2 regions of the Parageobacillus caldoxylosilyticus genome follow, and region 1 is predicted to be linked to the other one. Evidence: predicted binding sites of a transcription regulator. Region 1 holds the regulator's gene; the other holds the start of a gene.
What was found. The regulator Rex, encoded in region 1, represses fermentation and respiration genes when NADH is low (regulators of the CRP and FNR family bind a similar motif). The targets are predictions, from matches to a motif close to TTGTGAAATATTTCACAA.
Positions count from the first base shown of each region.

Region 2: BV455_RS18645 (cytochrome ubiquinol oxidase subunit I) is a predicted target of Rex. The motif match lies at 5,808-5,825, and genes of this name have one in related genera.

Region 1 is NZ_CP040553.1:1,451,659-1,463,149, reverse strand. Features, by position in the region: rRNA gene rrf (5S ribosomal RNA) at 1-70, shown strand, start outside; tRNA gene BV455_RS07390 (tRNA-Met) at 227-300, shown strand; gene tsaE (tRNA (adenosine(37)-N6)-threonylcarbamoyltransferase complex ATPase subunit type 1 TsaE) at 534-992, shown strand; gene tsaB (tRNA (adenosine(37)-N6)-threonylcarbamoyltransferase complex dimerization subunit type 1 TsaB) at 989-1,729, shown strand; gene rimI (ribosomal protein S18-alanine N-acetyltransferase) at 1,689-2,141, shown strand; gene tsaD (tRNA (adenosine(37)-N6)-threonylcarbamoyltransferase complex transferase subunit TsaD) at 2,138-3,151, shown strand; gene BV455_RS07365 (ABC-F family ATP-binding cassette domain-containing protein) at 3,463-5,409, opposite strand; gene moaC (cyclic pyranopterin monophosphate synthase MoaC) at 5,529-6,050, shown strand; gene BV455_RS07355 (redox-sensing transcriptional repressor Rex) at 6,040-6,678, shown strand; gene BV455_RS07350 (twin-arginine translocase TatA/TatE family subunit) at 6,695-6,847, shown strand; gene tatC (twin-arginine translocase subunit TatC) at 6,868-7,614, shown strand; gene BV455_RS07340 (YdiK family protein) at 7,617-7,811, opposite strand; gene BV455_RS07335 (CPBP family intramembrane glutamic endopeptidase) at 7,815-8,549, opposite strand; gene groES (co-chaperone GroES) at 8,827-9,111, shown strand; gene groL (chaperonin GroEL) at 9,195-10,814, shown strand.
Region 2 is NZ_CP040553.1:3,663,137-3,674,627, reverse strand. Features, by position in the region: gene cydC (thiol reductant ABC exporter subunit CydC) at 1-1,594, opposite strand, end outside; gene cydD (thiol reductant ABC exporter subunit CydD) at 1,594-3,309, opposite strand; gene cydB (cytochrome d ubiquinol oxidase subunit II) at 3,309-4,322, opposite strand; gene BV455_RS18645 (cytochrome ubiquinol oxidase subunit I) at 4,324-5,730, opposite strand; gene BV455_RS18640 (MoeA family protein) at 6,175-6,609, opposite strand; gene BV455_RS18635 (MogA/MoaB family molybdenum cofactor biosynthesis protein) at 6,652-7,134, opposite strand; gene BV455_RS18630 (nucleotidyltransferase family protein) at 7,361-7,951, opposite strand; gene BV455_RS18625 (XdhC family protein) at 8,235-9,137, opposite strand; partial or broken gene BV455_RS20835 (zinc ribbon domain-containing protein) at 9,352-9,435, shown strand; gene BV455_RS18615 (ABC1 kinase family protein) at 9,816-11,491, opposite strand, start outside.

The DNA.
Region 1 (11,491 bases):
GGAAGTTAAGCTCTCCAGCGCCGATGGTAGTTGGGGCCAGCGCCCCTGCAAGAGTAGGTCGTCGCTAGGCAGTTTCTATTATACCAGGGAGTGAAACACGCCTAAATTCCCTTTACTTTTTTTCAATGAGTTGCCTCGACGCATTTGACATCTTTGAATTAGCTAGTTGAGGAAGAGGCAACGAATTTCATGAAATCTTTCTAAATTAAATGATTCTTTTTATCGTCGCGGGGTGGAGCAGTCCGGTAGCTCGTCGGGCTCATAACCCGAAGGTCGCAGGTTCAAATCCTGCCCCCGCAATCCGTTTGCCTTAGGAAATATAAGATTTCCTAAGGTTTTTTTATTTTTATGTGCATACAATGTCTGCTTCCCCTTTTCCCTAACCGCAAACTGGTGTGGAAACATCCTTCTTTTGATAATAAGGCAGCCGCTATCTTTCCTTTATATCATGAACAGTGGTAACACATGGCGGAAATATGGTAAAATTTCAACAGCGAAGATTATCATGATAAAATGTGTTAAGGTGACAATCAATGAAACGTTATGAGCTGATAATGCATTCCCCGGAAGAAACGATGAGCCTTGCTCGCAAATTGGGAGAAAAATTAGAAGCAGGATCTGTTGTTACGCTAGAAGGAGATTTAGGGGCAGGAAAGACGACTTTTACAAAAGGATTGGCAAAAGGACTGGGAATTGAAAAAACGATTAATAGTCCTACCTTTACGATCGTAAAAGAATATCAAGGGCGCCTTCCTCTTTATCATATGGATGTGTACCGTCTAGAGGATGAGATGGAGGACCTTGGCTTTGATGAATACTTTGAAGGAGATGGAGTCACTGTTATTGAATGGGCACACCTTATCAAGACGCAATTACCAAAAGAAAGATTAAACATTTATTTGTTTCATCATGGAGATCATCAGCGTAAATTAGTAATGGAACCAATGGGAGAATGGTATGAACAGTTATGTAAGGAGATTTTGGAAGCATGAAAATATTGGCGATTGATACATCCAATGTCGTAATGGGAATTGCGTTAGTGGAGGATGACGTCGTAAAAGGAGAAATAACAACCAACATCAAGAAAGACCATTCTACGCGTGTTATGCCTGCGGTCCAATCATTGATGAAACATTGTGGCGTTACTCCACAGGAGCTTGATTTAATCGCTGTCGCAAGAGGACCAGGTTCATATACAGGGGTACGCATCGGTGTGACGATTGCGAAAACGCTAGCATGGTCCTTAAACATTCCAATCGTCGGGGTATCTAGTTTAGAGGTGCTGGCGGCTAATGGCCGGTATTTTTCGGGTGCCATTTCTCCGTTCTTTGATGCTCGAAGAGGGCAAATTTACACCGGATTATACCGTTACAATGGGACAGAACTCGAATGTATAAAACATGATCGAATTGTGCTGGCGGAAGAATGGGCTAGCGAGCTAAAAGCAAGAAAAGAAGCGGTGCTGTTTATCGGGACAGATGTTGCTCTATATAAAAATATTTTTCAGCGGCACTTGGGCGAATACTCCCATTTTGCTCCCGCTGCATTACAATTGCCGCGGCCAAGCGAACTAGCGTTCCTTGGAAAGAAAAAAGAGCGGGAAGATGCACATGCATTCGTACCGAATTACATTCGTTTGGCCGAAGCAGAAGCCAAATGGCTTGCCAAACAAGAAGGGGAAAATAAACATGGGGATGGATATTCAATTTCGATCCATGACGTTAAATGATATTGATGCTGTGTTGCAAGTAGAGCGTGCCTCGTTTACTACTCCTTGGAGCAGGGAAGCGTTTTATAATGAACTTGTTCACAATCGCTATGCCAAATATATTGTCATGGTGCATCGCGGCCGCGTTATCGGTTATGGCGGGATGTGGGTAGTGATCGATGAGGCGCATATTACGAATGTAGCGGTATTGCCGGAATTTCGCGGCAAAAAATTAGGAGAAGCGCTCATGCGCAAATTGATGGAAACGGCCAAACAGCTAGGGGCTGTAACGATGACGTTGGAAGTTCGTGTTTCTAATCATGTCGCCCAATCGTTATATCGAAAATTAGGATTTCGCAATGGTGGCATTCGTAGACAGTATTATCCAGATAATTTAGAAGATGCGCTAGTAATGTGGGTGAATTTATCATGAATCATGACATATATGTGCTTGGAATTGAAACGAGCTGCGATGAAACAGCAGCGGCAGTAGTGAAAAACGGCAAAGAAATTTTATCCAATATCGTCGCCTCGCAAATGGAAAGTCATAAACGATTCGGCGGCGTCGTGCCGGAAATCGCATCGCGCCATCATGTCGAGCAGATTACGTTTGTGATTGAAGAAGCGATGAATAAGGCGGGCGTTTCTTTTTCACAGTTAAGCGCGATTGCGGTAACACAAGGCCCAGGATTAGTCGGTGCGCTGTTAATCGGGGTCAACGCGGCAAAAGCGTTATCGTTTGCCTATAATATTCCTCTAGTCGGCGTTCATCATATCGCAGGACATATTTACGCCAACCGTCTTGTTGCTGAGATGAAATTTCCGTTGTTGTCTCTTGTTGTTTCTGGTGGACATACGGAACTCGTCTATATGGAGAAACATGGAAAGTTTCAAGTGATTGGCGAAACGCGGGATGACGCGGCAGGAGAAGCATATGATAAAGTGGCGAGAGCGTTAAACCTTCCTTATCCAGGCGGGCCGCATATTGACCGTCTTGCCCAGGAAGGAAAGGCAACAATCGATTTGCCACGGGCCTGGCTCGAAGAAGGATCGTATGATTTCAGCTTCAGCGGTTTGAAATCGGCCGTATTAAATACGCTGCATAACGCCAAACAGCGCGGTGAAGAAATAGATCCAAAAGATATGGCAGCCAGCTTTCAGGCCAGCGTCATCGATGTGCTGGTGACCAAAACGATCCAGGCGGCAAAAGAATATCATGTTCGTCAAGTGTTGCTTGCAGGCGGGGTCGCCGCTAATCGAGGATTAAGGACAGAATTACAAAAGCAAATGGCGAAATTAGACAACGTTGAGCTGGTGATACCGCCGTTATCATTATGCACTGATAATGCGGCAATGATCGCGGCGGCCGGAACCGTATTGTATATGCAAGGAAAACGGGCGGATATGGCATTAAATGCAAACCCAGGCCTGGAGTTAGAATAAGGGGAATGATACGGGCTTTTTTTCAGGATTTATTCTTGGAAGAAGTCCGTTTTTTTATTAAAAAAATAAAGGTTGTGCATATATTTATCCACAAGTTGTGGATATTGTGGAAAAATAAAAAAATCTCTATGATATCAGGGAAGAAATAATCACAGTTTTTTTTGCATAACCCCTCTATTTTTTGTGGATAATGTGGAAAAACCGGTGAATAACTTGAATAACGGGAATAAAATTGGGGATAAGTTTGTGGGTATGTGATTAACTAAAAAAACATCCACCTGTTCATAACGGGTGGATGTTTGTGTATTTTGTTATTTTAGTGTATGAAGTTCTTCCCATTCCACTAATAATAGATCCAGTTTTTGTTTCATTTCCTCGTTCTCTTTTGTCAGCTGTTGCACTTTTTCATGATCTTGGTAAATGTCAGGATCGCATAATTGTTCTTCCACGTGCGCAATTTGTTGTTCTAATTCGCTAATTTCCGCTTCGATTTCTTCAATGCGGCGCTTGCGCTGCCGCTCTAGTTTTTTTGCTTCTTTTTCTTGTTCATAATTCAATTTTTTCGTTGATTCTCCATCAGGAAGGTTCGCATTGGTTTGCCGCTGCTCCGCAGCAGCGAGACGTTCGAGTTCCAGCATTTCTTCTTTTTTGGCGATATAGTAGTCATAGTCACCTAAATATTCGGTAATTCCATCACTAGAAAGTTCGTATATTTTCGTGGCGATGCGATTGATAAAGTAGCGGTCATGAGAGACGAATAAAATCGTTCCAGGGTATTCAATTAAGGCGTTCTCGAGCACCTCTTTGCTGTCTAAATCAAGATGGTTGGTCGGTTCGTCTAAAACAAGGAAGTTCGCTTTTTGCATCATCAATTTGGCAAGCGCCAGTCTTGCTTTTTCCCCGCCGCTTAGCTCCGATACATGCTTTAGCACATCATCCCCAGAGAATAAGAAGTTTCCGAGCACGGTGCGGATTTCTTTTTCCGTTTTGTCAGGGAATTCATCCCAAAGTTCATCGAGCACGCGCTTATTTGAGGACAAGTCGGCCTGGTTTTGGTCATAGTAGCCGATTTGTACGTTCGAGCCGTAGCGGAAATGCCCTGCTTGTAGCGGGAGTTTATTGACAATCGCTTTTAGCAACGTGGATTTGCCGATTCCGTTCGGTCCAATCAAAGCGACGCTTTCCCCGCGCGTGATGCGAAAGCGGACATTGCGAAAAATTGGCTGATCCGCATCGTATCCTACTGCGACATCTTCAGCGATTAACACGTCATTGCCGCTTTGCCGCTCGATTTCGAAGGAAAACGAGGCAGCTTTTTCGTCCCCGATCGGCTTCTCCATTCTTTCCATTTTTTCGAGCCGTTTTCTTCTGCTTTGCGCGCGCTTGGTTGTCGAAGCGCGGGCAATATTGCGCTGAATAAAATCTTGCAGCTTTGCAATTTCTTCTTGCTGTTTTTCATATAGTTTTCGTTCCCGTTCGTATTCCTCCGCCCGTTGCTCTAGGTAACGGCTGTAATTGCCGCTATACCGCTTTAATGTTGCACGTGACAGTTCGTATACTTGGGTGACTACTTTATCGAGAAAATAGCGGTCATGCGATACAATTAAAATAGCGCCAGGATACGTTTGTAAATATTGCTCCAACCATGTTAATGTTTCGAGGTCTAAATGGTTGGTCGGCTCGTCCAAAATAAGCAAATCGGGCTTCATTAACAGCAATTTTCCGAGCGCCAGCCGCGTTCGTTGTCCGCCGCTTAGCGATTGGACAGGAGTCGTCATATAATCGTACTTAGAAAACTGCAAACCGTGTAAAATGGAGCGAATATCAGCTTCGTATTGGTAACCACCTTGTTCTTTATAGCGCTCTTGCAACGCGTCATAGTCTTTTAATAGTTTTTCATAACGGGAAACGTCTGCAAGCAAATCGGGATCGCCCATTTGCATTTCCATCGCTCGCAATTGCTTCTCCATCGCCTTTAACGGGGCGAATACCGTCATCATTTCTTCCCAAATCGACAACGAAGAGTGAAGCCCGCTGTCCTGGGCAAGATAGCCGATTGTTACTTCTTTTGGTTTAATAATCTCCCCGCTATCGTAAGACATTTCACCGGCAATGATCTTTAATAGGGTCGATTTCCCGGCTCCGTTTCTCCCAACGAGAGCGATACGGTCTTTTGATTGTATTTCTAATTTTATATTCGATAAAATAAGGTCAGCGCCAAAATATTTTGTCAGTTGGTTAACTTGTAAAATGATCATTGTTTTTCACCTCGCGTTTGACAATAATAGTGTAGCGTAAGTGACTTTCTTATCGCAATAAAACGATAAAAGACAGATGACGAAAAATAGTGTATAGTTTATAAGTGGAGGAGATTATGTTGTCATCATTTACCCATTTCAACGAACAAGGCCGGGCAAAAATGGTCGATATTACGGACAAAGAGGATACGGTTCGCATAGCGGTCGCGCAAACAAGTGTGACAGTAAATAAGGAAATTTATGAAAAAATGACAAACCACGCGATCGAAAAAGGGGATGTGCTTGCCGTTGCGCAAGTGGCAGGTATTATGGCAGCGAAAAAAACAGCCGATCTCATTCCAATGTGCCATCCGCTTATGCTAAAAGGTGTCGACATTCAGTTTGCCTGGCATGTCGAAGAAGAAAAAGCGTTGTATCAATTGTTGATTACCGTAACGGTGAAAACGAAGGGAAGCACGGGGGTGGAGATGGAAGCGCTAACGGCTGCCTCTGTATGTGCGCTGACAGTATATGATATGTGTAAGGCGTTAGATAAAGGAATGGTTATTGGCCCAACCTATTTGGTAGAGAAAACAGGTGGAAAGTCAGGACATTATCAACGCGAAAAAAGAAGTGCTGGGGGATTCATCAATGAGCAATGAACAGCCAAAAATTCCGCAAGCAACGGCCAAACGTTTGCCGTTATATTATCGTTTTTTAAAAAATTTACACGCTTCTGGAAAACAACGCGTTTCTTCTGCCGAACTGAGCGAGGCGGTCAAAGTCGATCCTGCGACGATCCGCCGCGATTTTTCCTATTTTGGAGCGCTTGGCAAAAAGGGATACGGATATAATGTCAACTATTTGCTGTCATTTTTCCGGAAAACGCTCGATCAAGATGAGGTAACGGAAGTTGCACTATTTGGAGTCGGGAACTTAGGCACCGCATTTTTAAATTATAATTTTTCGAAAAACAATAATACGAAAATTGTGATGGCATTTGACGTAGATGAAAGGAAAGTCGGTACAGAAGTCGGCGGGGTGCCTGTCTATCATTTGGATGAATTGGAAGACCGTCTTCACGAGGGGATTCCAGTAGCGATTTTAACGGTGCCGGCCCATGTCGCTCAGTGGATTACCGACCGTCTTGTCCAAAGAGGAATTAAAGGAATTTTAAATTTTACACCAGCGCGCTTAAACGTACCCAAGCATATTCGCGTCCATCATATTGACTTAGCGGTCGAATTGCAGTCGCTCGTTTATTTTTTGAAAAACTACCCGCTTGAATAAAAGGAGAGAATGAAACGTGAAATATTTATTAATCGTGCTTGTCATTTTATTATTGTTTGGAACAAAAAAACTTCCGGAATTGGGCAAGTCGCTCGGTCAATCGCTCCGCGAATTTAAGGATGCGACGAAAGGATTAGCCGATGAGGATGAAAAAAAAGCCGACCAATGATGAGTTAGGATGGTTGACATATGAACGATAAAGAAATGTCGGTGTATGAGCACCTAGGAGAGTTGCGAAAACGGCTTATCATTGTTCTTGTTTTTTTTGGCATTGCTTTGATAGGAAGCTTCTTTTTTGTAGAACCGGTCATTTTATATTTGCAGCGGACGGATGAAGCAAAAGAATTGACGATGAATGCGTTTCGTTTGACAGATCCGATCAAAATTTATTTTCAGTTTGCTTTTGTCATTGCCTTTGTTCTTACTGCTCCGGTTTTGCTTTATCAACTTTGGGCGTTTGTCAGTCCGGGATTGTATGAAAAAGAGCGAAAGGTCACTTTAAGTTATATCCCCATTTCGATTGTTCTCTTTTTCGCTGGCGTTAGTTTTGCGTATTTTGTTTTATTTCCGTTTGTCGTTCGCTTTATGCAAAATTTGGCGGAACGCCTGGGTATTCATCAAGTCATCGGTATTAATGAATATTTTGAATTTTTGCTTCAGCTCATCTTGCCGTTTGGCATTGTCTTTCAGCTGCCGGTAGTAGTGATGTTTTTCACAAGACTTGGTTTGATTACACCGATGTTATTGATCAAAATACGAAAATACGCTTATTTGGCCTTGCTGATTGTAGCTGCGGTCATTACGCCGCCGGATGTATTATCGCAAGTCATCGTGATGATTCCGCTTTCGATTTTATATGAGGCAAGCATTTGGATTTCCAAGATGGCTTACCGCAAAGTGCTATTGGCGCAACAGGAACAAGAAAACCTCCCGTGAAATCAAACGGGAGGTTTATTGCGAAAGTGGAGTGCGAATAGACGTATTGCTGCTCCAAAATCAAGCGTAGCCAGGATGGCAAGGAAGATCGTGAAAAAGTTCCAAATCGTATCTTTTGCACTTTGAATGGACAAGTAAGTAAATAGCACTCCCATCAGAAAATAGAAAAAACCAAATTGTAATGGCGTCCCTTTCATTGTTTAAAAGCCCCCAATAATGAGTTGTATCTGCTCTGTCTGCCGCATTATTTTTTCAATTTCATCGGCAAACAATGTTTGTATGACGACCACGAACGTATTCATGGTAACATGGGCGAAAATCGGAACGAAAATGCGTCCCGTTTTCGCATAAAGAAAGGCAAACGTAAATCCCATTGCTGCGTACAAGAGCAGGTGTTCGAGTTCCATATGGACGATGGCGAATAAAAGCGAACTAACTAGCGCGGAAATGAAGAAGTTGTATTTTTGATATAGCGTTCCAAAAATAATTTTACGAAAAATTATTTCTTCTAAAATCGGACCGATAATGGAAGTCACGACCATTAATAAAGGGGTGACTTGAATGATTTCAACAATTCGTTTTGTGTTTTCCGAGCCTGGTTCGATACCAAGCAAACGCCATTCAACATTAGCGGCAAGGCTTTGGGCAAAGAGCGACAAAAAGACGCCGCTGACCGCCCACATCCAAGCGACGGGCAAAGAAACGCGATGACGAGTATGCCGTTGTTTTATATCCTCACGCAAGAAAAAGATAATAATAAAAAACGCAATAGCAAAGCTAATGACCGCCCAATAGCCAGAGGCGAGCTTTGCGGCAACGAGTTTATTTTCGACATGTTTTCCCACGCCGAGAAAGCGCAAAAGCGGAACTCCTACAATACCAGACAGTTGCATGATGATATACGTAATAATGACATACCAATATTGTCGTTTCAAGGAAACTAACCCCTTTGCCAACAAAATAGTGATACTTCCCGTATTTTAGCACATCTTTTGCAAAAATATAAAAAAATTGATTGCCGCCGTTTATCGATCATGGAAATGTGAAATACTTGAAAAGGGTATAGAAGGAGTAAAGAAAAGCAGTTATTTTTTTTGTATTTCCTACTTGCAAAAAAAGGAGAAGTTCATTAATATTATAAGTGTGTTAGCACTCGATTAAGATGAGTGCTAATAAGAACGGCGAAAATTATTGTTAAGGAGGTTGTTTTCCGTGTTAAAGCCATTAGGTGATCGCGTTGTCATTGAAGTGATTGAAACGGAAGAAAAAACTGCAAGCGGTATCGTATTGCCAGACACTGCGAAAGAAAAACCGCAAGAAGGCAAAGTAGTTGCTGTTGGCAAAGGACGTGTGCTTGACAGCGGTGAGCGTGTAGCTCCGGAAGTAGAAGTTGGCGATCGCGTTATTTTCTCGAAATATGCTGGAACAGAAGTAAAATATGACGGCAAGGAATATTTAATCTTGCGTGAAAGCGACATTTTGGCTGTTATTGGCTAATATACAGCGTTTATAACATAGATATATACAAAATACTTAACCAAAATACTTAACGATTCCATTTTATAAGGAGGTAACGGGGTATGGCAAAAGAAATTAAATTCAGCGAAGAAGCTCGTCGCGCGATGTTACGCGGTGTGGACAAACTAGCAGATGCGGTAAAAGTAACATTAGGACCAAAAGGCCGTAACGTCGTATTAGAGAAAAAATTTGGTTCGCCATTAATTACAAACGACGGTGTAACAATCGCGAAAGAAATCGAATTAGAAGACCCATTTGAAAACATGGGTGCGAAACTTGTTGCGGAAGTTGCAAGCAAAACGAATGATGTTGCTGGGGACGGTACAACAACGGCAACAGTTTTAGCGCAAGCAATGATCCGTGAAGGATTGAAAAACGTTACAGCTGGCGCTAACCCAATGGGCATCCGCAAAGGTATTGAAAAAGCGGTCGCTGTGGCAGTAGAAGAATTAAAAGCAATCTCTAAACCAATCAAAGGAAAAGAATCGATTGCCCAAGTTGCAGCGATCTCTGCGGCTGACGAAGAAGTTGGTCAATTAATCGCAGAAGCAATGGAACGCGTCGGCAACGACGGTGTTATCACATTAGAAGAATCGAAAGGCTTCACAACAGAACTAGATGTTGTTGAAGGTATGCAATTTGACCGTGGTTATGTATCTCCATACATGATCACAGATACAGAAAAAATGGAAGCAGTGCTTGAAAATCCATACATCTTAATTACAGATAAAAAAGTTTCTAGCATCCAAGAAATCTTGCCTGTATTAGAGCAAGTGGTACAACAAGGCAAACCATTATTAATCATCGCAGAAGATGTGGAAGGCGAAGCGCTTGCAACATTAGTTGTGAACAAACTTCGCGGTACATTCAATGCGGTAGCGGTTAAAGCGCCTGGCTTTGGCGATCGTCGTAAAGCAATGCTGGAAGACATCGCAATCTTAACTGGCGGTGAAGTCATCTCCGAAGAACTAGGACGCGAATTGAAATCGACAACGATCGCATCGCTTGGCCGTGCTTCGAAAGTCGTTGTAACGAAAGAAACAACAACGATTGTGGAAGGCGCTGGCGATTCTGACCGCATTAAAGCTCGCATCAACCAAATCCGTGCGCAATTAGAAGAAACTACTTCGGAATTCGACCGCGAAAAATTACAAGAACGTCTTGCAAAATTAGCTGGCGGCGTAGCAGTAATCAAAGTTGGTGCAGCTACAGAAACAGAATTGAAAGAACGCAAATTGCGCATTGAAGACGCGCTCAACTCTACTCGTGCAGCTGTCGAAGAAGGTATCGTAGCCGGCGGTGGTACGGCATTAATGAACGTATACAGCAAAGTGGCTGCGATCGAAGCAGAAGGCGACGAAGCAACTGGTGTGAAAATCGTTCTTCGCGCAATCGAAGAGCCAGTTCGCCAAATCGCGCAAAACGCTGGTTTGGAAGGCTCTATCATTGTTGAACGCTTAAAAACAGAAAAACCTGGCATCGGCTTCAACGCTGCTACTGGTGAATGGGTAGACATGATTGAAGCTGGTATCGTAGACCCAACAAAAGTAACTCGTTCCGCTCTGCAAAACGCAGCTTCTGTTGCCGCTATGTTCTTAACAACTGAAGCAGTTGTCGCTGACAAACCAGAAGAAAACAAAGGCGGCAACAACGGAATGCCTGACATGGGCGGAATGATGTAATAATCGCCTAAAAGCCTTGGAACACTAGGGTTCCCCCTGGTGTTCCTTTCTTTTTTGACCGCGGAAAAATCATAAATTTTTTATGAAGCTTCCCATTCGTTCGCTGAACTTTTGGGAAGCTTTTTCTTCTAAGTTTTTAGTCATATGAGCATAAATCGTTGGCAGATTGTGTTGACCTGTGTTCAGAACTAATTGGGCTGAATGATATAAATCCTGAGTTACATTAGTTTTTAGATTTATATTCTTGGAAGGCTGTATTGCACTACATATAGGGTTCTCTCCGTCAATTTTCCTAAAAGATAGAAATCGGCTTAAGCTTGAAGATTAGACTTAATTTAACTGAAAGGCCAAATGTGTCTGTCCCATCTCTCTATACATTAATAAAGTGGAGGTTTGGTTAATATTAAATAATAGTGTTTCATCAACATATTCAGCTTGACACCGGACATAATCTTTAGTGATGGAAACAGGGTGTATTGGATATTTAAAAGGTGCTCCATGCATTTTAGTTACACTAACATATAATTGTCCATCGGTACCGTCAAGAATTTTGTGTAATGTAATGGAGTAGGGTTTCTCTGAATGGATTTGGAATGAATAGGGGACTGGTTTTTCTCCACACGGGGCTGACTCAACATCGCTTAAAGGCGATGTTTTGAGTCAGCCCCTCTTATCGT
Region 2 (11,491 bases), 1.7 Mb from region 1:
TCAAATGGTGCGTTACCCAAATGATCGTTTTTCCCTTCAGTGTAGCGAAAATGGTAGCCAATAAGTTTGCTTCTGTGATTGGATCGAGCCCAACTGTAGGTTCATCCATGATGACTATCGGAGTGTTTTGCAATAATATCCGTGCCAGTGCTATTCTTTGCCGTTCACCGCCGGAAAAGCGAGAACCTGTTTCATGCATGTTCGTCTCATACCCTTTAGGCAATTGCATAATCATCTCATGCAATTGAACCATCTTAGCTGCTTCATATACTTCTTCATCTGTTGCTTCCGGGTTGCCGAGGCGGATGTTGTTCATGACGGATGTATTGAATAAATAAGGCTTTTGGTTGAGAACAGCCATTAATTTTGGAACAGCCGAAGCCAACTCATGTGCGTTCATTCCATTTATAAGAACTTCCCCACGAGTCGGTACAAGCGCTCCTTGAATTAATTTCAACAATGTCGATTTTCCGGATCCGCTGCATCCGATGATGGCAATCTTCTCCCCCTGTCCTATTTTTAAACTAAAATCGTCCAGCAGCGGTGTTTCAGAAGTATATCCAAATGACAAATGGTTTATTTCAATCGTTACTTGAGATAAGTTTAGTGAATCTTTCCGTCCATCTGCTTCTATCTGAAGTGGAGGGGACTGTGGTTGAATGGCTTCAAGACGCTTTAATGAATCTTGATAGGATGATGTTTCACTAACCGCCCCTGCAAGCGGCAAAAAAGATCCCACTAAGGACAGGGCTGCAAGACCGCAAGCAGCAATCACCGTGGGCGAGAATTCTCCTCTTAGCGTTTGCTCGTTGGCCCAATAGATGGCTATGATGACAATGGCGCCAAGCACAATCTGATTTAAAACGTCCCGCCAGTTCACAAAGGAATGTTTTTTCGTTTCCAGTTCAAGCAGTTTTTGTTCTTGTGTTTCGTATCGCTGAATATAAGTCGCGTATTTCCCGCTGAATATCCAGTCGCTTATGCCAAAAATCGTATCGGTAAACTGTTGATAAAGTTGGTGTTTTCTCCTTTTCCATTGTTCATTTTTTGTTTTCATATAAATGTAGGAAATAATTGGGCCGACAAAAACCAACAACCCTATGAATACAGCCAGGAGAATGGCGAATGGAATCGAGAAAAGTCCTGCGCAAATAATGATCACTGTGTAAATAGCTAATGAAACGATTGAAGGAAACAGTATTTTTAAATAAAAATCCTGCAAATGTTCAATATCATCGGCGAGGGCACCAAGAATGTCACCCGTGCGCAAGCGGGAACGAAGAAACAATGCTTGCGGCTCAATGATTTTATATAAGCGGGCGCGCATGTCGGAAAGGATTTTCAAAACCAATTGGTGTCCTGCCAGTCTTCCCACATAGCTAAGCACAGCCCGGGCAATTCCGAATGCACGGACACCGACAATCGGCACATAAACCATTAAAATGGATTCAGGTTGTGTCGCCGCTTTCGAAATTAAATAACCCGAAGTAAACATCAATGCTCCGCCAAAGAGAATGGTAAGCGAACCAAGAAGAATCGCCAGCGCAAACAAGCCGCGATATTGACGCAAATATGGGAAGATCCAATTTTCCATTAGATGCCCTCCATTTGTGTTTTAACAAGCTGATAATAAGTAGAATTCTTCCTTATTAACTGTTCGTGCGTTCCGATTTCGACTATTTTGCCTTGATCAAGAACAATGATTTGATCCATATCCAGCATCCAATGCAAGCGATGGGTAGCAAAAAATACGAGCTTGCCATTAAACAATTGCAGCATCGTTTCTTTTAATTCGTATTCTGTTTCAATATCAAGATGGGCAGTTGGCTCATCCAGCATGATGATAGGACGGTTGCTTAAAAATGCCCGCGCGAGGGCGATCCGTTGTTCTTGTCCGCCGCTTAAGCTCCGCCCCCCTTCCCCTATGATTGTCTCGAATCCATTCGGCAACGATTGAATCATTTCGGCAAGGCCCGCTCTCTCTGCGGCCTTCTCAACTTCTTTGACCGTTGCCTCCGGATGATAAAAACGAATATTGTTAAAAACGGTATCATGAAATATATAAGGGTGTTGGGGAATATACGTTATTTGGCTTTGCCAATTCAACTGGGATAAAGTTGTTAATTTCTTACCGTTTATCTGAAATTCACCTGACGAAGGTGTTAAAAATCCGCTTAATATATCAATCAATGTCGATTTTCCTGCACCACTGGCTCCAATAATTCCAATTTTTTTTGAGCCTGAAACAGAAAATTGGATATCTTGCAAAGCTGGACGATCACTGTCAGCAAAATGTACGCTTACCCCTTTCACAGAAAATGTGCTTGTTGATTGCCAAAGGGGAATAGGATCCTGTTTTTGCTGCAACGATTCCTTATCGAGGATTTCCTGAATCCTTTTACCCGCATTTTTGCCGTCAAGCGTCGCATGGTAATCAGCCCCGACCTCCCTAATTGGCAGGAAGTACTCCGGCGCCAAGATCAGAATCGTCAATGCCGCACGCAACTCCATCTTTCCGTTTATTAAATCTATTCCAAGAAAAACGGCGACGGTCGCTATGGAAAGCATTGTAAAAAAATCCAGTGCAAACGAAGATAAAAAGGCGATACGCAAAGTTCCCATTGTAGCCCGACGATATCTTTCGCTGACTAAGATAATTTGGTTGATGTGCTGCCGGCTTAATCCCAAATATTTGAGGGTTTCCAACCCTCTCAACGAATCGACAAAATGGTTGGACAGCATTTGATAGGATTCATATTGGCGATCGGCCTTTCTTTTTGCCGCCAATCCAAGCAATATCATAAAGGCAATAAGTATCGGAACGGCTAGGGCTAAAATGACAGCAGAGCGGATATTTATAAAAAAGATAAAGATGCAGATCATGGCAGGGATCATTGCCGAATTCATCAATTTCGGAAGAATAAGCTCCAAATAGCGGCGGAATTTCATTATTCCCTCCATAACCAAGGTGACGGTCTGTCCGGAGCCTTCTTCTTTTACAAAACGAGGGCCGAGTTGAAACAGCTTTTGCAGCAATGATTCCCGAAACTCTTTACCCGTTTTGGCCGCAAAATGGTAGGCTATATTTTTTTTCCAAACGGTAAGCAGTTGGCGGACAACTAACGCAAGAAAGAAAATGACCAACTTTTTAAAGACATTGGCAAACGAATCTCCCCCGAAAAGGGAGGAGATTGCGTCTGCCAAAAAATAAGCCTGAATAATAATGATAGCACCTTGGATAGCCGTTAATATCGCCAGCCCAGCTAAAACCGGCTTCATCTCTTTGTAAGAGAACAACGCTTTATCCATCAGTATGTTAAATGCTCCTTGTCAGATACTCGTTTGCGGAATACGTAATAGCTATAAATAGTATATCCTAAAACAAACGGTAAAATAGTTGCCGCTACAATTGTCATTATTTTTAGGGAATATGCCCCGCTGGATGCGTTGTAGACCGTTAAATCAAAAGCTTTGTTCAAGGAACTGACCATCACCCTTGGGAACAGTCCAACGAATATCGATGATACCGTTAACATGATTCCAAGCCCTGTCATGGTGAATGCCATTCCTTCGCGTTTATTGGAAATGAAATAGTATGATAATCCAATAGCAAGCACAATCAATACGACAATAATAAGCTCAAGGATAGGGCGCATCTCAAAAATATCTGTCACAAACGAAGAAAGTCCTACAAAGACGACAAGTGATCCAAAAACGGCCAACACCAATTTTTTCGCCAATGCAGCCGACCGTTGTCTGATCTCTCCTTCTGTTTTTAAAGACAGGAACGTCAAACCATGCAATAAGCACAGCAATGTAATCGTGAAGCCGCCCCAAATGGAATAAATATTAATAACATCCGAGAACCCGGCTTCCATATTCATATCTTCACCGATCGGCATCCCCTTAAGCATGCTTGTAAATAGAACACCTAGAAGGAACGGCGGCAGCAAGCTTCCGAAAAAAATCATCCAGTCCCATGTATTCGTCCAACGCGTGTCTTCAACTTTGCGACGAAATTCAAAAGCAACGCCGCGCCCAATGAGGCCTAGCAAGACTACCAGCATCAATAAGTAATAGCCGCTGAACATCGTTGCATACCAGTTCGGGAATGCCGCAAAAATGGCTCCCGCTCCAGTTATTAGCCATACCTCATTCGCGTCCCAGAAAGGACCGATTGTATTCACCATTACGGTCCTCTCCTTTTGGTCACGGGCAAGGAAACGAGTCGACATTCCTACACCAAAATCAAAACCTTCAAGAAAGAAGAACCCAATAAAGAGTACGGAGATTAAGACAAACCAAATTTCACTCAATTCCATCTTAAACACCTGCCTTATTGAATGGATCTATTGATACCGCTGAATTTACATCTTGATGCTCTACCGGTCCTCGTTTAATTTCACGAACCATCAAATAAACCATCACACCTGCAAGAATCGTGAATATCAACGTGTACATCATGATGGAAAATAATATGGTTCCTGAAGAAACATTTGGTGATACAGCGTCAGCTGTCGTCATCAATCCAAATACCGTCCATGGCTGACGGCCCACTTCAGTCATGACCCATCCGAAAGTGTTTGCCAAAAATGGAAATGAAATAGCAGGAACTAGGATTTTCAAGAACCTACTGCTTTGCAGAAGACGTCCCTTTTTCCACAGATAAAGACCAATCATCGATAATAAGATCATCGCCATGCCAAAGCCAACCATTAAACGGAAGCTCCAATACGTCGTTTTGACTGGAGGGATATAATTCGTACCTTCGCCAACGATTCGATCGTATTTTTTCGCATATTCAGCTTGGAGAGTTTTCATTCCTTTTAAACTGCCTTCAAATTTAGAATAAGATAAATAGCTTAATGCATAAGGAATATTTAGTTCAAACTTATTTTTTTGATTTTTTGTATCAATCCAGGCAAATGCTGACCATGGCGCAGGATCGGGCGTATCTTCCCAAATGCCCTCTGCAGCTGCCATCTTCATCGGCTGTGTTTTCACAAGATATTGTGCTTGTGCATGTCCGCTGAAGGCAGTACCCAAACTGCCGACTAAACCAATAATTAAGGCGATATTCATGGACTTCTTGTAAAATTGAATATGTTTCTTTTTTAATAGGTTATAGGCACTAACACCAGCAACGAAGAACGCTCCGGTACATAATGCACCTGTGATGACATGCGGAAACTCCACCCACAATTGTCCATTCGTTATAAGCGCAAGGAAATCAACCATTTCTGCCCTGCCATTTCTAATTTCATAACCAACAGGCACTTGCATGAAGGAGTTTGCTGTTAAAATCCAAAAACCAGAAAGCATAGTTCCAATCGATACAAGCCAAATGCTTGCCAAGTGCACCTTTTTAGGCAACCGATCCCAGCCAAAAATCCAAAGTCCGATAAAAGTAGATTCCATAAAAAAGGCAAGCAATGCCTCAATGGCGAGGGGTGCCCCGAAGACGTCACCGACAAATCTAGAATAATCCGACCAGTTCATCCCAAATTGGAATTCTTGAATAATTCCTGTTACAACCCCTACGGCAAAGTTAATCAGGAACAAATGTCCCCAGAATTTCGCCATTTTTTTATAAATCTCATTTTTCTTCACTACGTATAACGTTTGCATCAAAGCGATAATAAATGCTAGGCCAATGGTAAGCGGCACAAAGAAGAAGTGGTAGATTGTAGTCAAAGCGAATTGTATCCTTGCCAACATTACTGGATCCATGACATTTCCTCCTTTAAGTATTCCCCAGAATTTGACCTGTGTTGACATCATGTTCATATTTTCACAAAGATGACTATATGTTCAAAACTTCACATAACTATGCACCTTAACCCATGGTATTTCCTCTTTTAGGACTTTCATCAGAACACGGCCTGGGGTGATATCATATTCATAAATTCATAAAATTAAACATTATTAACATGGTAAATGTGAAAATCGCACAAAAAAAACAGTCACCTTCTGAGTGGCGAAAACAGCTTTATTGAATGAGAAACTTACTAATACTATAACAAAAAAACGATCATAAATTCTTTGATAGTTTGACAAATATGTTACAAAATTACGTCGAAATTCGTAAAAGATCTTACTGCATGTAAGATCATGTTCACCATGTTTAGATTAATATGAAAAAACAACGCCCTTAGAGACGTTGTTTTCCTTTTCTTATATATTTTCATTGGGTGTCGTCTCCTTTTTAACCACCGTATACGTTTGACCATTCTTTTCCATCTGTTCCGTCAATTCAATGAGGACGACAGAGTCGGCACCTTCTGGCATCATCGCGCCGGTCATAATGCACGCAGCCGTATTCGCTGTCAGTTTCTTGGTCGGAACTGCACCACATGGGATCGATTCAATAACTTGCAGAGTAACTGACCGTTCGTCGGAGGCCCCTTTTGTATCAGTCGACCGGACGGCAAACCCGTCCATCATCGACCGGCGAAAGTGGGGAAAGTCGTGCGTCGCTACCACATTTTCACCGAGGTATCGGCCAATGCTGTCCGTCAGCTTCACTTTTTCTGTACCAAGTGGGCGAATCCATGATTCAAGACGTTTTTGTGCATCCCAAATGTCAACAATTTCTCGCTGAAATCTCATCTTTCGTCTCCTTCTTTCTGCTAAACTTAAGAAAGGCATGCCCTAATGAACGTCCTTCCCTTTTATAAGGACAAGTGCGTGGGGAAGGACAGGTTGAACGACATCAAAACATTCTTGTACCCCTTTCGAATTTCCTGGAAAGTTTACAATAAGTGTTTCTTTGCGAATACCTGCTACAGAGCGGGAAAGGGAGGCATACTTCTTTTTCGAAAGTGTTTTCATTCGCATCATTTCAGTTAATCCGGGAGCTTCCTTTTCAATCACGGCTTTCGTCGCTTCCGGCGTCACATCTCGAGGTGCAAACCCCGTGCCCCCAGTCGTCAGCACAAGATCACAGCATACCTCATCAACGAAGTGAATGAGTGTTGCCTCAATGACCGGTTGTTCGTCAGGAATAATCTCATATACCGCTACTTCCCCATCAATACGGCGGACAAGCTCACACAAGAGCAACCCGCCCCTATCATCTCGCTCACCGTGGAAGACTCTATCGCTTACTGTTAATACACCGACTTTCCAACCCAATCGTCACTTCTCCTTCCTCTCATCTGTCTTCCCTTACACATAGTCACCGCTTTTGCCCCTGTTTTCCGCACCAAGTAGATGGGGCCGTTTACTTTGCTTTTATCTGCAACTTTGCACATATCCTGAACCTCTACACGACTAAAATCGGCAACTTCTTATGTATTAGTTTGCCTTACTTGTCTGTTTAACCTTTGTACCTAGAAAACTAGTTAGGGCTGGCCGTACCTCATTTGTATCTTTGCCACTCTTCTGGAGTGTCGATGTCTGCCCCCCATAGTGGATTGTCAAAATCGACATATTTTAGTTCAGCTAAATGTTGTTGAATGACTTGTTGTGCACCCTGGTTTCCTTCAATACAAAGCAACTCCGGGAAAATTTCCGCATCAAACAAGACTGGATGACCAGGGACAGATGCATAGCGGGGACGGATAATTTTGATATTTTTTGACTTTGCCATATCATATGTTTCCCTCAACCGCTTAACAACCATAACAGGAATAAACGGTTGATCAGCCAAAAAAATAAATGTTGCTGAAACTTTATCCTGAATAGCTTTCACCCCGGCCTTTAACGAAGACGACAACCCTTCAGCAAAATTTGGATTGTGAATCACAATAGCCGGTAAATCACGGGTATGTTCCTTAAGTAACTCGGTCTGTTCGCCGCCCACTACGACAACTGGTCGGAGTCCCGAGTGTACAGCTGTTTCAACTGCATGTCGAAACAGGGGCTTTCCGTGCAAGTTAAGAAATTGTTTTGGTTGTCCCATTCGTTTAGACATGCCGGCAGCTAAAATAATAGCACCAATATCGTTCATACACTTTTCCCACCAATTAAATAGTATGTGAACTACCCACCACCTGCGCTTCGCTCAGAGGTGAGGGCTTCAAGCGACTGTATGTTTTCGCCGAACAATAAGCAACATACAAGACCCCTTTACGCTTCCTTTCGTTCCGAAGGTGTTCATTCTTCCACAATATTTGTCAATACCACATTAGCATGTTTGCCGATGTTCAAAATGTAATATCTTGGAAGAAAGGATCATTTGGTAGGGCGCTGCAAGTAGAGGCGCCCCCAGCCGTCAAACATGAATTTTTTCTCTACCGTGCAGCGGCTGCCCCGGGCGAGCCGATCGCACTGCGAGTAACTCCAGACACGATGGAAACAGCAACTTCTTCAACCGTTTCTGCACCCACATCCAATCCAACCGGTGCATGAATCGGTGCACTGTTCATGTCGGCGCCAATATTCTGAAACATCTCCCGAGTACGTGACAAGGGACCAAGTATACCTATAAATTTTGGTTTTGCCTGCAGTGCTAGACGTAGTGCAACTTCGTCTCGCATTTGCAAGTGATTCATGATTAGCCACCAGTTCCCCTCCAGTTGTGCTGGATCAATCTCGTCAGGTTCAGCTACCAGGTGTTGGGCCATAGGAAAGCGTTTGACTCCGTTAAATTCTTTGCGTGGATCGAGCACGGTTACACGGAATCCGCATTTGGCAGCGAGCTTCGCCACTGGAACGGCATCGTGACCTGCGCCGCAGATGATCAAATGTTCGTTTGGCCGCATCGTGTCAATGTAAAAACGTCGATTATCGACTATAGCTATCTCCGCTCTCGTACGATTTTCGACACGATCTATCAGCTTCCGCGCGACAGCTTCTGGCAGCTTGTCAATATCGCCGGCGATGGGATTTTTCTCGTCAAATACGACACGGATACCCGTTGGCAATTCAATAGCCAGTGAGATGGCACGATCTTGGGCGATGGCTTCCTGCACCGATCGCCAGAAAGGATCTTCAGAATGAATAGGAAAGATGGCGACTTCCATCGTTCCTTTGCAGCCAATCCCAAGAGACCATAATTCATTTTCACTGAGGTCATAATTTACGAGTCGAGGTTCGCCTTCTTCTATTGCTTTTTCCGCCCATCCATAAAGGTCCGATTCGAGGCAGCCCCCGCTGAGTGTACCAAACATATTACCTGTTTCGGTCATCATCATTTTGGCACCCGGCAGGCGGTACGCGGAGCCTTGTACCTGGGTAATCGTCAATAGAGCATTCATTATTAGTTCTAAAATCTTCGACTCCGTCAAATTAGCAAAGTTATTTTAGTAGTTTAACGGCTGTGGGAAAACAAGAATGATTAGAGATGATGTGAATTTGTATATTATATATCAACATTCTTCTTGATCTTTTTATCAGTTGAGAAAGCTTATGGAGTATAAAGCAGCGATCGTTGGCGTTCGGATGGTATTGGTTCCTCCGAAGAATACTTCCTGCAACTGTCCGATTTGCGGGCATGTTGCCAAAGAAAGCAGATCGTCAAGGGGGCAGTTTTATTGTCGCGCTTGTGGGTATGCTCCCTCCCTGCCAACAACGTGGCTGCGGAAAATATCCGCAGGGCTGCGGTCAACCATCCGAACGCGGCAGCCAATTAGCTAGCTGCAAGCTCACGGCTTAAGCCGTTGGGTAGTTGACATAGTCACGTCTCCTGATAAGAAAGAAGCCAAATAGGCCTCTTCCTTTCGAAAACGGCTCCCGGGAAAGGAAATGTACAAAAGTTAAACTCCTATTTTTTTAAATAGATGGTTGACAAAGGTAGGCAGAACGCAAACTAAGAGGGACAGATCACTAAAGAATCCCCACTTTCACCGACGTTAGCTGGTAAGTGGGGATCATCAAAACCTTCCCGATCGAAAAATCGAATATAAAAGCCAGCAAAACATTAAGGTAGCGACGCAAAAGCCAATCTCGATCGCCGGGATTTTCCACAGCAATGTCGATTGTCTGCCCATCGACGAGCCGATGATGATGCCGACCATAATGATGCTGAAGGAAAGCAAAACGATGCTAAACGATAAGCGGTTGCTGATTTGGTCTAATTTTCTCAATAAAAACTCCAAGTCAGCGATGCCAATCTCCCAGCGCACTTTTCCTTGTTTCATCAGCCTCGTTAATTCTTTTACATTTTTCGGCAAATCCACGAACAGTTCCCCATAATCAGAAAGGCGTTTCCATGCCATTTCCGCTACGTTTTTCGGCCGCATCCTCTCCTTTAGCAACTGGCGGCCAAACGGTTCGGCAATGTCGATCATGCTAAAGTCAGGATCCAGCTTTTCCACGACCCCTTCCATCGTCAACAGCGCCTTCCCTAACAATGTTAAATCGCTCGGGATGCGAATCGAGTGGCGGAATGCAACATGAAGCAAATCCTGAACCGCTTCGCCGAGGCTGATTTGGCTCAACGGAATATGATAATATTTTTCCCGTAATTGCTCGATATCCTGACGCAGCTGTCTTATATCTACTTCATCCGGTACTAAGCCCATATCCCCGATCGCTTTCATGACTCCATCGGTGCTTTGACGCATCAAAGCGATAATGAAGGACGATAAGTGATATTTCATTTCTGGAGTAATTCGCCCTACCATGCCGAAATCAATGAAGGCAATTACGTCACCTGGCAAAGCCAACACATTTCCCGGATGGGGATCGCCATGAAAAAAGCCTGCCATGAAAATTTGCTGGAACATTCCCTTTGCCAGCCGCTTCGCCAGAATTTTTAAGTTATAGCCGCGTTGTTTCAGCCACTCTAGTTCCCCTAGTTTGATGCCTTCCACATATTCCATCGTCAGCACTTTTTTTGTTGAATAGTCCCAAAACACTTTTGGCACATAAATAGCCGAATCGTTTTGAAACTGTTTGGAAAATTTCTCGGCGTTGCGCGCTTCTACGGTGTAATCGAGTTCTAGGCGAAGCGATTTCGATAGTTCGTCCAATATATCACGTATGCGATATTGCGCCGCCCACTCTAAGCGGCGTTCCGCGAGCACGGTCAAATCTTGAAGAATTTCCAAATCCGTTTCAATGATCGCGGCGATATGCGGACGCTGGATTTTCACCGCCACCTTTTCGCCGGAATGAAGGACCGCCCGATGAACTTGTCCGATGGAGGCAGCGGCAAGCGGAGCTTCCTCAAAAGACTGAAAAATATGGTCCAGCTTCCCTCCCAACTCCTCCTCAATAATGCGGCGAACATCGTCAAACGAAAAAGGCGGGACTTGATCTTGCAATTTTTCCAGTTCACGGATAATGCCTTCCGGCAGCAGATCGGGGCGCGTACTGGCCAGCTGTCCTAATTTCACGAAAGTTGGTCCTAATTCCTCAAGCACAAGACGGATGCGCTCACCAATCGTTTTTCCGTTCTTCTCCTTTTTGTCCACACGAAGCCGTTGTGGAAGGGAAAGAAACTGGGAAAAGCCGATTTCCTCGACCACCATTTCAAAGCCATGGCGGAGCAAAGCAACCGCAATATCGCGATAACGGCTCATATGACGCATTCTTTTCCCAATCA